Regions from separate parts of the Lachnoclostridium phocaeense genome, predicted to be linked through region 2. Evidence: a T-box and tRNA genes for the amino acid it is inferred to sense, from the RefSeq annotation. Region 2 holds a T-box; the other holds one or more tRNA genes.
What was found. The T-box of region 2 lies ahead of Q5911_RS11650 (valine--tRNA ligase). A T-box ahead of a tRNA ligase gene usually reads a tRNA of that ligase, here a tRNA-Val.
Positions count from the first base shown of each region.

Region 1: it has a tRNA-Val gene. The T-box ahead of Q5911_RS11650 (valine--tRNA ligase) is inferred to sense a tRNA for this amino acid. The anticodon was not compared.

Region 1 covers NZ_CAUGIN010000007.1:22,001-26,777, forward strand. The annotation lists gene gdhA (NADP-specific glutamate dehydrogenase) at 1-1,229, shown strand, start outside; gene Q5911_RS04590 (LysE/ArgO family amino acid transporter) at 1,321-1,929, shown strand; gene Q5911_RS04595 (sugar O-acetyltransferase) at 2,005-2,622, shown strand; tRNA gene Q5911_RS04600 (tRNA-Val) at 2,765-2,837, shown strand; tRNA gene Q5911_RS04605 (tRNA-Met) at 2,846-2,919, shown strand; gene Q5911_RS04610 (hypothetical protein) at 3,048-3,314, shown strand; gene ispF (2-C-methyl-D-erythritol 2,4-cyclodiphosphate synthase) at 3,318-3,902, shown strand; gene Q5911_RS04620 (GNAT family N-acetyltransferase) at 3,909-4,777, shown strand, end outside.
Region 2 covers NZ_CAUGIN010000027.1:28,941-33,717, forward strand. The annotation lists gene Q5911_RS11640 (DUF1848 domain-containing protein) at 1-337, shown strand, start outside; gene Q5911_RS11645 (protein-ADP-ribose hydrolase) at 354-1,157, shown strand; T-box leader at 1,854-2,099, shown strand; gene Q5911_RS11650 (valine--tRNA ligase) at 2,199-4,777, shown strand, end outside.

The DNA.
Region 1 (4,777 bases), on a different contig from region 2:
TTGAGGCAAACGAGGAGAAGTACAGAAAAGAAGCTCTTCTTGAGAGACTGACAGAGCCTGAGAGACAGTTCAAGTTCCGTGTGCCGTGGGTGGACGACAACGGACAGGTACAGGTAAACACAGGCTACCGCGTACAGTTTAACAGTGCGATCGGACCATACAAGGGCGGCCTTCGTCTTCATCCGTCTGTAAACCTTGGTATTATCAAGTTCCTCGGATTTGAGCAGATTTTCAAGAACTCCCTTACAGGACTGCCCATCGGCGGCGGCAAGGGTGGTTCTGATTTCGATCCCAAGGGTAAATCAGACAGAGAAGTGATGGCATTCTGCCAGAGCTTCATGACAGAGTTATGCAAATATATCGGCGCTGACACAGACGTTCCGGCCGGCGACATCGGAACAGGCGCAAGAGAGATCGGATACATGTTCGGACAGTACAAGCGCATCCGCGGACTGTACGAAGGCGTTCTGACAGGAAAAGGCCTGACATACGGCGGATCCCTTGTAAGAACAGAGGCTACAGGATATGGTCTTCTGTACCTGACAGAGGAAATGCTGAAGATGAACGGTAAGGACATCGCAGGCAAGACCATCGCTGTATCCGGTTCCGGAAATGTTGCCATCTATGCTACAGAGAAGGCACAGCAGATGGGTGCAAAAGTAGTGACCATGAGCGACTCCACAGGCTGGGTATATGACTCTGAGGGCATTGACCTTGCAGCTATCAAAGAGATCAAGGAAGTAAACAGAGCAAGACTTTCCGAGTACAAGAAATACCGTCCCAATGCTGAGTACCATGAGGGCAGAGGCGTATGGAGCGTGAAAGTGGATATCGCTCTTCCCTGCGCGACACAGAACGAGCTGCATCTTGAGGACGCAAAAGCCCTTGTTGCAAACGGATGCATCGCAGTGGCAGAGGGTGCCAACATGCCTACAACACTGGATGCTACCGAGTACCTGCAGGAGAACGGCGTTCTCTTCGCACCTGGAAAGGCTGCAAACGCCGGCGGTGTTGCCACATCCGCTCTTGAGATGTCCCAGAACAGCGAGCGCTTAAGCTGGTCCTTCGAGGAAGTGGACAGCAAGCTGAAAGGCATCATGGTCAATATCTGCCACAGCATGGCTGACGCTGCCGAGAGATACGGACACGCAGGCAACTATGTGATGGGTGCAAATATTGCCGGATTTGAGAAAGTCGTAAATGCCATGGAGGCACAGGGTATCGTCTAGGATTTTCCTGGCGGTATGACCGGACATATATAAGTGGAAAAACGGCGCAGATGCGCCGTTTTTTCTACACATAAAAAGGAAGGAGGCGGCTATGGGATTTTTTCTGCAGGGGCTGTCGATAGGTCTTGCCTATGTGGCACCCATAGGACTGCAAAATCTTTTTGTCATCAACGGCGCGCTGACACATACGCGCCGCCGCGCCCTGGCGACCGCGCTGATCGTCATCTTCTTTGATGTGACGCTGGCTCTGGCCTGCTTTTTCGGCATCGGCGCGGTGATGCAGCGCTGGGAGTGGCTGCAGAGGATCATTCTGCTGGCGGGGAGCATTGTCGTCATTTCCATAGGGGCAGGCCTGCTGCGGGCAGAGACGGAGGAGTTAGACCGCTCCGGGGAGGTCATGTCCCTTAAAAAAACCATCTGTTCTGCCTGCGTTGTGACCTGGTTCAATCCCCAGGCCATCGTGGATGGGACCATGATGCTGGGAGCCTTCCGGGTGACGCTGCCTGCCTCGGAATCTCTTCCCTTCATCTGCGGCGTGGGGACGGCCTCCTGCCTGTGGTTTACAGGACTGACCCTTGTGATCTCCATGTTCAGCAGAAGGTTTAATGTCAGGGTGCTGCGGGTCATCAATGTCATCTGCGGCGTCATCATTCTCTTTTACGGGTGCAGGCTGCTCATCAGTTTCTTTCAGCTTATCTGACATATGGGTCGTCCTCGGTTGTTTTTTCTGCTATAATGATCATATTATGAAAATTCGAGAGTGGAGGAACAGGATATGGACAGGGAAACAGCAGAGAAAATGCACGGGGGCGGACTCTATCTGCCCACAGACGGGGATCTTCTTAAGGAGCAGGCGGTCTGCCTGGATCTTCTCTATGACTACAATCATCTGAAGCCCTCCAGGGGAGAGGAAAAGAGGGCGCTGCTGGAGAAAATGTTTGCAGAGATAGGCGAGGGATGTTATATTGAAACACCGTTCTATGCCAACTGGGGCGGAAAACATGTCCATTTTGGCAGCCATATCTATGCTAATTTCAATCTGACTCTGGTGGACGATACACACATCTATGTGGGGGATCACACAATGATCGGCCCCAATGTCATCATTGCCACGGGCGGACATCCGGTGCTTCCGTCTCTCAGGGAGCAGGAGTACCAGTTCAACCTGCCGGTGCATATTGGGAGAAACTGTTGGATCGGAGCGGGAGCCATCCTCCTTCCCGGTGTGACTGTGGGGGACAACACTGTGATAGGAGCAGGCAGTGTCGTGACAAAAGATATTCCGGCGGACGTGGTGGCGGTGGGAAATCCCTGCCAGGTGATGCGCCCCATCGGAGAGGAAGACAGAGAATTTTACTCCCGGGGACGGCGGATCGATCCGGATCTTTTGTAAATCCACAGCCCGAAAACGCCGTAAAAACGCCGTTTGCAACCCTTTTGAAAAAAATGTAAAAAAAGTGTTGACATTTGCTTGAAAATGATTGTATAATAGCAAAGCGGGTTGCGGGAAAGCAACCTGCAAGACCAGAAAATATGGGGTCTTAGCTCAGCTGGGAGAGCATCTGCCTTACAAGCAGAGGGTCATAGGTTCGAGCCCTATAGGCCCCATATCATATGGCGGGATAGCTCAGTTGGCTAGAGCATACGGTTCATACCCGTAGTGTCGCTGGTTCGAATCCAGTTCCCGCTACTCCCAGAAAACGGTGTCGGAAAACTTCCGGCGCCGTTTATTTTTGCCTTGCGGCAATCCCTCTCATTGACAAGCTCGATGTGATAATTATATACTTGTACATATGAAAAAATGAAGGAGCGAATACTATGAATGGAAAAACGAGAGACTGGATCTGGATCATTGTGGGAGGATATCTCACCTACACAGGCGTGCAGCTTGTTATGGATGTCCTGAACCAGAAGCCGGAAGGATATATCGGCTTTGTCGTGGCAGGCGTGCTCTTTGCGGTGTTTGGTGTGGGGCTGATCGTCTTTGCTATCAGAAATATGACAAAGCCTGTGGACGAGCAGGAGGAAGAAGAGCAGCCGTCCCTGGAAGAGCAGGCGAAAGATGAGGAAGAAAGCGGGGAATAGACCATGAGGATTGGAACAGGCTATGACGTACACAGACTGGCAGAGGACAGGAAGCTGATACTGGGAGGCGTGGAGATTCCCTATGAAAAAGGGCTTCTGGGACATTCTGATGCGGATGTCCTCCTTCACGCCATTATGGATGCCCTGCTGGGAGCAGCGGCCCTGGGGGATATCGGAAAACATTTCCCCGACACAGACGAGGTATACAGAGGGGCTTCCAGCCTGAAGCTCCTGGAGAGAGTGGGAGAGCTGGTGGAAGAGGAACTCTATGTGATCGGAAATATTGACGCCACGGTGATCGCCCAGCGCCCGAAGCTGGCCCCCTATATCGAACAGATGAGGGACAATGTGGCGGAGACTCTCGGCATCCGCAAGGACCAGGTCAATATAAAGGCCACCACAGAAGAAGGGCTTGGCTTTACAGGGAGCGGCGAAGGGATCGCAGCCCAGGCGGCTGCCTGCCTTGAGACGGTGGAAAATTATAGCTATGAGCCCCGGCTTCCCGAGGACGGTGGACAACCTGGAGACGGGTGCGCCACCTGCAGCGGCTGCCCGCGGGCAAAAGAACGATGGACAGAAGACAGGTGAAGGAAGATGCAGATCAGAAAGATCAGCGATGCAGAAAAAGGAAAGACCCGAAAGCTGTATGAGGAGATTTTCTCTGAAGACAGCGTTTCGTTTGTGGATTACTATTATACAGAAAAGACAAGGGACAACACCATCTATGTGGTGGAGGAGGACGGGGCCGTGCGTGCTATGCTACACCTCAATCCCTACACCTTGATGGTAAACGGAAAGGAAGAGCCCTCCCACTACATTGTGGCGGTGGCTACGGAAAAAGAATACCGGAAGAGAGGCTATATGGCAGCCCTTATCAGGACAGCGCTTGGGGACATGTATCAGGCAGGAGAGCCCTTCACATTCCTTATGCCGGCGGCGGAGGAGATCTATCTTCCCCACGGTTTTTCTACCGTGTATGAGCAGGAGCAGCGCTGTTTTGAGGGGGAGGGAAATCTTCCTGAAGAATGGAGCGCAAAGAGGGCTGCCCCGGGAGACGGTGCCCGGATAGGAGTTGCGGCTGAGAAGAGCCTGAGGGGACGCGCAAAAGTCTACGCAAAGCGGGATGAGGCTTACTATGAGAGGCTGATCCGGGAATACGAGAGCGACGGCGGCTGTCTGATGATCTGCGAGAAGGACGGGCAGATCGTGGACTGTCTGCCTGCGGTACCCCAGACTTCAAAGGACAGGCCGAAGATCATGGTGCGGCCGGTAAATGTCAGGCGGCTTTTGCTCCTTTTGGAGCTGAACTATCTGACTGCGGTGTGCTTTCGGGTGACAGATCCCCTTATCCCGGAGAACAACCAGGTGTTCATGCTGACCGGGACGGAGTTTTCGGGCGTGATGCTTATGGAGGGAAAGCCGGAGAACAGCGAGGGGACTTTGACGGTGGAGGCCCTGACAAA
Region 2 (4,777 bases):
CGATCTGAGCCGGTATGGCATTCAGCATGCAGCCTGCATCGACAAGGAGAAGGTGCGTGAGATCATCGGATATAAACTGGACCTGAAGAAAGACAGGGGACAGAGGAAGGAGTGCGGCTGCTGTGAGAGCGTGGACATCGGCATGTACGACACCTGCGTCCACGGGTGTCATTACTGCTACGCGACAGCCAGCCTTGCCAGCGCAAAGAGCAGGAGGAGTGAGCATGATCCGGAGTCGCCCATTCTGATCGGACACCTGCAGGGAGACGAGACGATCACAGACAGAGAGGTGTCGTCCAGCAGGGATATACAACTCTCGCTGTTTGATTTTATGTGATTTTTGGAGGAGTACAATGAACCGTTCGGAGAAAGCATCCTGGCTGATCCGGGAGCTGAAAAAAGAAAATCCCGGCTATGCTGTCATACAGGAGCCGGCAGATGATACAGAGAAGCGGAGGCTTCTGCGCAGCCTGATGAATGTGCGCTGGCCAGGGGAGGCGGACAGCGCTTTTTTGCAGGTGCAGGATGAGCTGCTTCGGGAGGAGCTGGAGGAAAAGGGCATTGTGAGCGCGGAGGACCTGCCTGTGATCCGGCAGGAGTACCCCTGTACAGCTATCAAAAATGACGGGCGGATCGTGCTGTGGCGGGGCGATATCACCACCCTGGCTGTGGATGCCATAGTCAATGCGGCCAACTCCCAGATGCTGGGGTGTTTTGTCCCCTGCCACGGCTGTATCGACAATGCGATCCACTCGGCGGCCGGCATTCAGCTCAGGAATGAGTGCGCACAGCTAATGGAAGCCCAGGGCTACGAGGAGCCTGTGGGAAAGGCAAAGATTACAAAAGGTTACAATCTGCCCGCAAAATATGTGATCCACACAGTGGGCCCGGTGGTGGGCGTGCAGGTGACGGAAAAGCAGAAGGAGGAGCTGGCCTCCTGCTACAGGAGCTGCCTGAAGCTGGCGGAGAAGAGCGGGCTTAAATCGGTGGCCTTCTGCTGCATCTCGACGGGGGAATTTCATTTTCCAGGCAAGTTGGCAGCCCGGATCGCTGTGGAGACGATCGACAGATATTTGTCCGGCTCCAGGCTTGAGCGGGTGGTAATTGATGTGTTTAAGGAGGAGGACCTGCATATTTATCAGAAGATTTTTCGGTAATCGTGTGAAAAAACAGGTTACTTATCCCCCGGACTGAAATAAGTTATCCACATCTGTGGTGGATAAAACGTGAAAATTTTGGGCAAACGGATTAATAGTATGTAGATGAGATGTATGGAATATCAAAATTTTTAACTTATACGCAGAGGAGTAATGTACCATGAGTGAAATTATTAAGTCTGAAGTTCAAAAGAAACAAGAAGAGGTAAAAAGACTATTAGACAAAGATATTTTTATCTGTTACAAAAGGGTCAAAAAATAACATCCACTGAGCGAAAATATTTGACGTATTTTGTGACATAATGTATAATGTACTTAACAAGGGAGCCGTTGGCCAGTGCACACCTGGCCGCCGGTACAATAAAGTCTTAAAATAGTGCCTTATCTTACCAGGACAGGGGCACTATTTTTTGTGCCTGTAAAAGGTAATGACAAGGGTAATTACAGCGCACAGCATGATAACAAAAGTAAAAAGATCACTGTATGTAACCATAGTACCAGCCTCCTTTGCAAAATCTGGCGGCTGGTATAGCACCCCAACGGCTCCCTGGGTAAATACATGATTCTGTTTGACTATTAAATGGGGATCTGCTTTTTGTCTGTAGTCCCCACATCCCAGTTCTTAAGAGTTTATGAAAATTCAGTGAATTCCTTGACAAAACCACACTGTCTGGCTATCATTATGGATAGTTTATGAAAAAGGCGGAGAAGAAGAGGAGTACGCAGGTGTTACCGCTCCACAAAAGAGAGGGCTGTCCGTGGGCTGAGAGGCGGCCTGGAGAAGGAACTGCGGAAGGTAGCTTTGGAGCCGGATGGCTGAATGGCAGACAGCAGGTAAGTCGTCCCGGAGTCGTTCACGTTACAGAATAAGAGAAGATATATGGAGGCGTTTCTTCCATATTAAATAAAGGTGGTACCGCGGACAAGTTATTCGCCCTTTACGTTTCAGTGAGGGGTGATTTTTTATTCATCAGATCCCTTCGCTGTGTCAGTTACATACACTGTGTATCCGCAGGAAGAATGATTATGAGGAGGAAGACCATGAGCCAGAATCTGGAGAAAACCTACAATCCAAAAGAGATTGAACCGAAACTGTATGACAAGTGGTGTGAGAACAAATACTTCCACGCTGAGGTAGACAGGAGCAGAAAACCTTTTACAACTGTCATGCCGCCCCCGAATATCACAGGAAAGCTGCATATGGGCCACGCCCTGGACAACACACTGCAGGATATCCTGATCCGCTATAAGAGGATGCAGGGATACAATGCCCTGTGGATCCCGGGAACAGACCACGCTGCCATCTCCACAGAGGTGAAGGTGACAAACCAGCTCAAAGAGGAAGGAATTGACAAGAAGGAACTGGGACGGGAGAAATTCCTGGAGCGCACCTGGCAGTGGAAGGAAGAGTACGCGGGAACCATCGAGGGACAGCTCAAGAAGCTGGGTGTTTCCTGTGACTGGGACAGAGAGCGTTTTACCATGGACGAGGGCTGTTCCAAGGCAGTGGAGGAAGTGTTCATCAGCCTGTATGAGAAAGGCTATATCTATAAAGGATCCAGGATCATCAACTGGTGTCCGGTATGTAAGACATCCCTCTCCGACGCGGAAGTGGAGCACGAGGAGCAGGATGGACATTTCTGGCACATCAAGTACCCCATTGTAGGGACAGATGACTATCTGGAGATCGCGACTACCCGTCCGGAGACCATGCTGGGAGATACAGCCATCGCTGTGCATCCGGACGATGAGAGATACAAAGACATCGTAGGAAAGAAATGTCTGCTTCCGCTGACAGACCGGGAGATCCCCATTGTGGCGGACTACTATGTAGACAAAGAATTCGGAACCGGTGCCGTGAAGATCACACCGGCTCACGACCCCAACGATTTTGAGGTTGGAAAACGGCATAACCTGCCTGAGATCAACATCATGAATGACGACGCCACCATCAATGAGCAGTACGGCGGCAAGTACGCCGGCATGGACCGCTATGAGGCGAGAAAAGCCATGGTGAAGGATCTGGAAGAGCAGGGATACCTTGTAAAGGTAGAGCCCCACTCTCACAACGTAGGAACCCACGACCGCTGCCACACCACAGTGGAGCCTCTCATCAAGCAGCAGTGGTTCGTGAAGATGGATGAGCTGGCAAAGCCTGCCATCGAGGCTGTGAAGAACGGCGATCTGAAATTTGTGCCGGAGCGGTTTGACAAGATCTACCTGCACTGGCTTGAAAATATCCGTGACTGGTGTATTTCCCGTCAGATCTGGTGGGGACACCGGATCCCGGCCTACTACTGCGACGAGTGCGGCGAGGTAGTAGTATCCAGGGGAATGCCGGAGAAATGCCCGAAGTGCGGCTGCACCCATCTTACACAGGATGAGGATACGCTGGACACCTGGTTCAGTTCTGCCCTGTGGCCCTTCTCCACGCTGGGATGGCCGGAAAAGAGCGAGGACCTGGACTACTTCTATCCCACAGATGTACTTGTGACAGGATACGATATCATTTTCTTCTGGGTGATCCGCATGGTATTTTCCGGGTATGCCCATACAGGAAAGAGCCCCTTCCACACCGTGTTCATCCACGGCCTTGTGAGAGACTCCCAGGGACGCAAGATGAGCAAGTCCTTAGGAAACGGCATTGACCCGCTGGAGATCATTGACCAGTACGGCGCGGACGCCCTGCGTATGACCCTGGTGACAGGAAATGCCCCCGGAAACGACATGCGCTTCTACAATGAGAGAGTGGAGGCCAGCCGTAACTTTGCTAATAAAGTGTGGAATGCTTCCAGGTTCATTCTCATGAACATGGAGGATAAAACGATCACAGAGCCGGAGCTTGAGAAGCTTCTGCCGGCGGATAAGTGGATCCTTTCCAGGTGCAGCAGGCTGATCCGGGATGTCACAGAGAACATGGACAAGTTTGAGCTGGGTATCGCTCTGCAGAAAGTCTATGACTTTATCTGGGATGAGTTCTGTGACTGGTATATCGAGTTTGTAAAACAGAGAATGTACAATGCCAAGGAAGAGCCGGAGTCAGCGAACGTGGCTCTCTGGACTTTAAGGGAAGTGCTGAAAAACGCGCTGAAGCTGCTCCATCCGTTCATGCCTTTCGTGACAGAGGAGATCTACAGCAAACTGATCCCGGAGGAAGAGTCGCTGATGATGTCCGACTGGCCGGAAGCGAAAAAAGAGTGGGAGTTCCCCCAGGCTGAAAATGTGGTGGAACACCTGAAACTCATCGCCAGCGGTGTGAGAAATATCCGGGCGGAGATGAATGTTCCGGCAAACAGGAAAGTCAAGATCTATGTGGTAAGCGAAGACAAGGAGCTGCTTGCGGGCTTCGAGGAGCTGAAAGATGCCATGATCCGTCTCGCCAATGCGTCAGACTTTATCATGCAGCAGAATAAAGAAGGCATCGGTGAGGACGCTATCTCCGTAGTTGTTCCGGATGCCGCCGCCTATCTGCCGCTTGAAGATATGATCGACTTTGACCAGGAGATCGAGCGTCTCACAAAAGAGGAGGCCCGTCTCACAAAAGAGATCGCGCGGTCCAATGGCATGCTGGGCAATGAGAAATTTGTCAGCAAGGCTCCCGCTGCCAAAGTGCAGGAGGA